Regions from separate parts of the Aquisalimonas sp. 2447 genome, predicted to be linked through region 2. Evidence: riboswitches for the same ligand, from Rfam matches in the RefSeq annotation. Region 2 holds a riboswitch; the other holds the start of a gene.

The links. A riboswitch is a leader RNA that binds a small molecule or an ion and turns the genes downstream of it on or off. The one in region 2 is predicted to bind cobalamin.
Region 1: another riboswitch for cobalamin. It lies ahead of KU884_RS18525 (cobalt-precorrin-5B (C(1))-methyltransferase); the one in region 2 lies ahead of KU884_RS00565 (TonB-dependent receptor domain-containing protein).

The regions. Positions count from the first base shown of each region.
Region 1 covers NZ_CP050695.1:3,906,117-3,909,921, forward strand. Annotated here, with positions in the region: gene KU884_RS18515 (ABC transporter permease) at 1-138, opposite strand, end outside; gene KU884_RS18520 (ABC transporter ATP-binding protein) at 171-1,103, opposite strand; gene KU884_RS18525 (cobalt-precorrin-5B (C(1))-methyltransferase) at 1,100-2,200, opposite strand; cobalamin riboswitch at 2,341-2,573, opposite strand; gene ubiG (bifunctional 2-polyprenyl-6-hydroxyphenol methylase/3-demethylubiquinol 3-O-methyltransferase UbiG) at 2,680-3,453, shown strand; gene KU884_RS18535 (hypothetical protein) at 3,510-3,776, opposite strand.
Region 2 covers NZ_CP050695.1:124,507-128,311, forward strand. Annotated here, with positions in the region: gene cbiB (adenosylcobinamide-phosphate synthase CbiB) at 1-532, shown strand, start outside; gene cobD (threonine-phosphate decarboxylase CobD) at 505-1,512, shown strand; cobalamin riboswitch at 1,575-1,817, shown strand; gene KU884_RS00565 (TonB-dependent receptor domain-containing protein) at 1,946-3,739, shown strand; gene KU884_RS00570 (cobaltochelatase subunit CobN) at 3,739-3,805, shown strand, end outside.

The DNA of each region.
Region 1 (3,805 bases), 190 kb from region 2:
GCCGACACCGCCCATGGTGCCGATCTCCCGGCCCACCAGCTCCCCCAGCACCACCAGGAACAGCATCGCCGTCACCACCGAGGGCAGCAGGGTCTGCACCCAGGTGCGCAGGAAACGCCGCAGCTGCTTGACCACCATGCCCCGGTAGCCGAACCAGTACCCGGCCGCACTCATGACGCCCCCTGCGTGCCGCCGCGGACCCGCTCCAGGAAGAGCTGCTCCAGGCGATTGGTCTTGTTGCGAAGGCTCGCCACCGCCAGTCCCTGGGCGCTGAGCTCGGCGAAGAGACCGTTGAGGGGTTGGCCCCGGGGCACGTCCACCTCCAGGGTGCGCGGGTCCACCTGCCGCACCGTGATACCGCCAAGATCCGGCGGGCGCGGGTGATCGGCGGCGAGGTCCAGCACCAGGGTGTCGTGATCCAGGCCCTGGAGCAGTTCCGCGGGCGTGCCGCGCGCGGCGATGCGCCCGCCGTCGATGAACGCCAGGTCATCGCAGAGCTGCTCCGCTTCTTCCAGGTAGTGGGTGGTAAGCAGCACGGTGGTGCCGGCGGCGTTGAGCCCGCGCAGCAGCTCCCACAGGGTGTGGCGCGCCTCCACGTCGACGCCGGCGGTGGGCTCGTCCAGCAGCAGCAGACGGGGTTCGTGGACCAGCGCCCGGGCGATCATCAGCCGCCGCTTGAAGCCGCCAGAGAGCCCCCAGGCGGTCTGCCGCGCCCGGTCCGCCAGCCCCAGGAGCTCCAGCACCGCCTGGGTGCGCTGCCGGGCGCGGCGGGGGGAGAGGCCGTAGTAGGCCGCCTGGCTGGCGACGATCTCGCCCACGGGCTCGAAACTATTGAAGTTCACCTCCTGGGGCACCAGCCCGATTCGTCGCCGGGCGGCGACCGGCTCCCGCGCCAGGTCGTGGCCGAACACCCGGATGCGACCCCGCTCCAGGCGCACCAGCGAACTCAGCAGCCCGATCAGCGTGGTCTTGCCGGCGCCGTTGGGGCCCAGCAGGCCGAAGAACGCGCCCGCCCGCACTTGGAGATCCACGCCATCGAGCCCGACGCGGCCGCTGGCGTAGCGCTTGGCGAGCCCTTCCATGTGCAGTGCCGGTGTGCTCATGTGACTCCCTGTTCCGCCGTGCCCACCAGGCGCCCACCGCGGTCCACGGCGCACACGTCCAGGGCGATGTCGTCGGGCAGACGGCGGCGTGCCTGATCGAAGGCGCGGGCGCAGATGCGGTCCCCCAGCGGGATGCCCGTCTCCCGGCACAGCGCCAGGGCCTCGATGCTGGTATTGCAGGCGCGCATGCGTGCCTGCAGCTCGGCGGCTGCCCCCAGGGCCCCGGCCTCGTCGGCGAGGCCGTCCAGGTCGATACTGCACTTGCGGCTGTGGGTGTCCGCGTGGCCGGCGGCGAATTTGCTCAACTTGCCGAAACCGCCGGCCAGGGTGACCCGGGACAGGGGGTGGTGGCGGATGTACTTGAGCACGCCGCCGATGAGATCGCCCATCTCGATCAGGGCCATGTCGTCCAGGCCGTAGCGCTCCCGCGCCAGCGCTTCACTGGAGCCGCCGGTGCAGCACGCCACGTGTTCAATGCCGTTGGCGCGGGCCACGTCCACGGACTGGTGGATGGAGGCGATGTAGGCGGCGCAGGAGAACGGCCGGACGATGCCGGTGGTGCCCAGGATCGACAGCCCGCCCTGGATACCGAGCCGGCCGTTCATGGTGCGCTGGGCAATCCTTTCACCGTCGTCCACGCCCACTGTTACGTCGAAACCGCCGGCGTAGTCGGCACCGGTTGCGCACTCCAGCAGGTGATCGGTGATCATCCGGCGCGGCACCGGATTGATGGCCGGCTCGCCCACGGGCACCGGCAGACCGGAGCGGGTGACCGTGCCCACGCCGTCGCCGGCGTGAAAGACCACGCCCACCGCGGCGCGCAGGCGCACATGCGCCCAGACCCGGGCGCCGTGGGTGGCATCGGGATCGTCGCCGCCGTCCTTGATCACACCGGCCAGGGCGCCATCGGCAATGGCGGTGGCATCGTTGAGCGTGAGCTCCACCGTCTGGCCGCGCGGCAGCACCACTCCCGTGGCCGCTCCGGCGGCTTGACCCAGCGCCAGGCGCGCCGCGGCCACCGCGGCGGCGGTGGCGCACACGCCGGTACTCAGACCGGTGCGCAGGGCACCGGCCGACTCCCGGCTCTCCGGGCGCATGGTGGCGCTGGTCGTGGTTGCGTGATGATTGTCCGTCACCGGCACGTTCCTGGTCAGGGGAACCGGGGCAGGCAAGGGGGAATCAGGTGTCAACGGCTTCGGCAGGTCCGGCGCGCTTGACCCGGTTCCACCGCACCCCGCGGTTCCAGGCTCCTGCAGGCCGGTCTCCGGGCTCGTGGATGGGGGCGCGTTGCACTCCCGGCGGACTGCCTTCCCGGCGCGCCGTGGGGCGCAGCCAGTGGCGTCGATCATCCGCCCTGTCCACCTACCGTTGCGGGGGCAGCGCCGGACTTGCGATGGAGATCGCGCACCGGCTTCCCGATTCTCCTCGCAACCGGTCTGGCTGCGAGACACCTGCGGAACACGGCACCTTAGGTGAGGGGGGCGGGAGGGTCAAGTTGGCGACCTGCAGGGAATTATTTCTTATTTGTACAATCCATATACAATAATGCTGACGCCGATGACAGAGCGATACGACCATGACAGCCAACGCTGACGCCGACCGATTCGATGCCACCGTCGATCCCGCCGAGGTGGAACGCTACCGCGCGCTGGCGGACATGTGGTGGCAGCGTGACGGCAAGCTGTGGCCGCTACACGTACTGAACGAGCTGCGGACCGGTTACATCCGCGACCAGCTGGCAGCACTGCACGGCCGGGACCCCGCGGACCCGGAGCCCCTGCGCGGCCTGCGCATGCTGGATATCGGTTGCGGCGGCGGTCTGCTGAGCGAGGCCATGGCACGGCTGGGCGCCGACGTCCACGGCGTGGACGTGGTGGACAGCAACACCCAGGTGGCGCGACTGCATGCCGCCGAACAGGGGCTCGCCATCGACTACGAAACCACCACCGCGGAAGCACTCACCGAGCGCGGCGCCCGCTACGACGTCGTGCTGAACATGGAGGTGGTGGAACACGTGGCCGATCTTCCGGCCTTCATGGCGGCGGTGAACCGACTGGTGGCTCCCGGCGGCCACACGTTCGTGGCCACCATCAACCGCAACCCGGTGTCGTACGTGGTGGCCATCCTGGGGGCGGAGTACATCTTCCGGCTACTGCCCAAGGGCACGCACCAGTGGTCGCGCTTTCCCACCCCGGAGGAAATCGACACGCTGCTGCAGCGGGACGGCATCCGCGTCATTCGCCGTACTGGCGTGAAGGTCAATCCGCTCACCCGCCGCATGTGGCTGTCACCCTCGCTGAGCGTGAACTACATGCTGCTGGCGGAGCGGGGGAGACACGCCCGCGCCTGAAGAAACACCAAGCCAGGCGCGTCAGTGCATAGAGGGCGATGACAACGATCCGTTGCCTAGTGGGCGGACTCGCCGGGCTCCAGGGCGGGCTCGACCTCGATGATGCGCGCGGAACGGCTTTCCACGTCCACGTCGATGCGGTACTCGCCGGGTTGCAGCACATCCGTGGACAGCGCTTCTTCCACCACCTCGCGCTCCTCATCGGTGAGCGCGCCGCCATGCTCGTTTACAAGCTCCACTGCGTTATCCTCGGCGCCAGCAACAGCGAAGGTCAGCAGCGTGAAGCCGGCCGTGAATACTGCGCGCAACAGGAATCTCGTCATGCAAGTTCTCCACATCGGACGCCGCCCAT
Region 2 (3,805 bases):
CGCCGTCGCCACCGTGGAGTCGGTGCTGGAAAATGGCGCCGACGCTGTGTTCGCCAGTCTGTTCTGGTTCATCGTGGCGGGGGTGCCCGGGGTGATCCTGCACCGGCTGGTGAATACCCTGGACGCCATGTGGGGTTACCGCACGGCGCGGTATCATCGTTTCGGCTGGTTTGTCGCCCGTCTGGATGACGTTCTGAACTGGATCCCCGCTCGCCTGACCGCGCTGAGTTACGCGCTGGTGGGGCAGACAGCCTCCGCGTGGCGTTGCTGGCGCAGCCAGGCGGCGGCGTGGGACAGCCCCAACGCCGGCCCGGTGATGGCTGCCGGCGCCGGCGCCCTCGGCGTGACCCTGGGGGGCGATGCGCCCTATCACGGGGGGTGGAAAAAGCGGCCACGACTCGGCACCGGTCCGGCGCCCGCCGCCGACGCCATCGCCGCTGCCATTCGCCTGGTCCGCCGCGCCGTCATGCTGTGGCTTGTACTGATTGCTGTTGGAGGCGGCCTATGGGCCCTGACCACGGCGGGCGGTTGAATCGCGCCGCCCGGGACTACGACATCCCGGTGGGCGACTGGCTGGACCTGTCCACGGGCATCAATCCGCGTCCCTGGCCTGTGCCCGCGGTACCGACCGAAGTCTGGCAGCGGCTGCCGGAGGCGGACGACGGCCTCGACGCCGTTGCCCGCCGCTGGGCCGGCGCACCGCCGCATGCCGGCTGCCTGCCCGTCGCCGGTAGTCAGGCCGCCATTCAGGGCCTGCCGCGGCTGCGGCCCGCCTGCCGGGTTGGCGTGCCGCAGCCGGGTTATGCGGAGCATGCCTGGTGGTGGCAACAGGCGGGGCATACGGTGGTTCCCGTCGCCCACGATGCTGTGGACGGGCAGATCGCCGAACTGGATGCGCTGGTGTGGATCCATCCCAACAATCCCACCGGGCTGGCAGTTCCCGTGGACCGACTGCTGGCCTGGCATGCGACCCTCGCCGCCCGCGGGGGGTGGCTGGTGGTGGACGAGGCGTTTGTCGATCCGACCCCCGGGATCAGCCTTGCCCCCTGGGCCGACCGTGACGGACTCCTGGTGCTGCGCTCCCTGGGCAAGTTCTTCGGCCTTGCGGGACTGCGCGGCGGCCTGCTGCTCGCACCGCAGTCCGTCTGCCAGGCCCTCGACCAAGTGCTGGGCCCCTGGGCGGTCAGCCATCCCACCCGCTGGCTCATGGCCCGGTCCCTGGCCGACACCGTCTGGCAGACCCAGGCACGCCAATGGCTGGCCGACGCCGCCAGCGCGCTGGACACAACGCTCGGGCGCCATGGACTGCCCCCTGCCGGAGGCACCCCGCTGTTCCGCTACTGCCCGCATCCGCAGGCGGCGACCATCCACCACGAACTGGCCCAGCAGGGCATTCTCGTGCGGCTGTTTGAGCAGCCGTCTGCACTGCGCTTCGGTCTGCCTCCGGACTCCGCCACTCTGGAGCGCCTGGACCAAACGCTGGCACGAACCTGCCACGCTACCACCTCGTAGGGTGCATCTTGATGCACCGCAAAAACGGCCCTGCATTTGACTCGACACCACCCCCTTGCTAGCTTGCCTGTCTCCCAGCAGGTGTCCCTCGCCGTTTCCGAATGCGGCGTCGGGATGAAACGGGAAGCCGGTACCGGCCCGCCACCCAGGCATGCGGCCCCAGTCCGGCGCTGCCCCCGCAACGGTGTTTGAGTCAAAGGCGGCTACAAAGCCACTGTGCACGATGCACGGGAAGGCGGTCGCCCAGGGATGAACCCTCACCCCGCTCATCAGCCCGTAGACCGGCCTGCCGGGTATGCCGCGCGTTGCGGAGGGCGACGCACAGGCCGGCAGACCCGCCTCCGCGCCCGCCGCCCTGTGAAAACCCGCCGCACGCGCCACCAATCCAAAACCAGATCAAGTCCGTGCGGGTGGCACGGCGAAGGGGACCACAATGCGTATGATTTCAACCCGCCAGGCCGCTTTGGCGACCGCCTGTCTGATTCCGTTGGCGACAGCCGCCGACGACGAACCCACGCTCCAGCTCAACCCACTGGTGGTGACGCCGACACTGTCCACCCAGACGGTGGATGAGAGTCTCAGCTCCGTGACCGTCATCGACCGCGAGACCCTGGATCAGCAGCAGCCGCGCGAATTGTCGGATGTGCTTCGCGGGCAACCAGGTATCGATATCTCGACCACGGGCTCCTTCGGCAAGGGCACCAGCATCTACACGCGCGGCACCGGCGCGGAGTCCACCGTGCTACTCATCGACGGGATCCGCATCCGATCTGCGACAAATGGCAATCCGCCATGGCAGTTCATCCCGCCGCAACTGGTGGATCAGATCGAAGTCGTGAGAGGGCCGCGAGCGAGTCTCTATGGTGCGGACGCGACTGGGGGTGTCATACAGGCGTTCACGCCCGACGGCCGGGACCGTGACACCGCCTGGATTCAGGGCGGTGCGGGTTCGTTCGGATCTCACGAATACGGTGCAGGCTTCTCCGGCAGCGCCGGAAACACGGCTTACAGCCTGGGGTTGAATCACTTCCATACCGACGGTGTCGAGGTGCGCGAAGGTGGCGATGATCGGGGTTTCCGGAACACCTCTGGCTTGGCTCGCCTGTCTCACCGGTTCGACGGTGGTATCGAACTCGGTTTGACGGGTTTTCGGGCGCATGGGCGGACGGCCTTCGATGGCGGTAGAACGGATTTCGTCAAGCAGGCCGCCGGAACGGAGCTCACTGTGCCGGTTTCGCCAGTCTGGCTGACGTCGGTTCAGTTCAGTGAGGCTCGCGACGAAGAAGAGCAGGTGGACGACGACTCTGTATTTGACACGCGCACGCGTACCGCGCGCATAGAGAACCACCATGCGGCCGGGCCGCACGACGTGGTTTTTGGTGCGGAGTTCGTACGCGATGAAGTGGACGGATCCACCGACTACGACGAAGACGGGCGTGATAATCGAGCGGTATTCGGCCAAACCGTTTTCGTGCTGGACGATGCCGATCTTCAGTTGAGCCTTCGCTGGGACGACAATGAGGCGTTCGGTGATCGGGCAACCGGCGCCGCCGCCATTGGCGTCCGGCTGGACAACGCCCACCGCGTACGCTTGAGTTACGGCACTGCGTTTCGGGCGCCGACGTTCAATGATCTTTATTTCCCCGGCTTCGGCAATCCCGATCTGTCTCCGGAACGTTCCCAGACCGCCGAACTCGGTTTTCGAGGCCAGTACCGGACGGGCTACTGGGACGTCGCCCTCTTCGAAACCCATGTGGATGATCTGATCCAGTTCGATGCAGCCACGTTTTCCCCGCAGAACGTGGCTCGGGCCAGGATTCAGGGTTTAGAGGTGGCCGCCGGCCGCCGGCTAGGAAGCGTAGAAATCAATGCTGCCGCGACCCTTATGGACCCGCGGGACCGGGAGACCGGCAATCGCCTCGCCCGGCGGGCGAGGCAGAGCGCGCGCCTAGACGTCGACCGGCAAATGGGCGCGGTATCACTGGGGGTCACCGGCCTGGTACAGGGTGACAGGTACAACGCCGCTGAGAACGAAGAACGTCTTTCGGGTTTCGGCTTGGTGAACCTGCGCGCCGGCTGGAAATTCGCCCGTAACTGGTCGGCGCGGCTGACCGTCGATAATGTGCTGGACAAGGATTACGTCACGGCGCGAAACAGTTCCGACGAGTTTGATTACAAGAACGCCGGCCGCAGCGCCTTCCTGAGCGTCCGTTACGGGAATCGTTGATGTTGCGCCTGATGGCATTCTGCCTGTTGTTGATGCCCGCCTTCGCCTCCGCGGCGACGGTGGTTG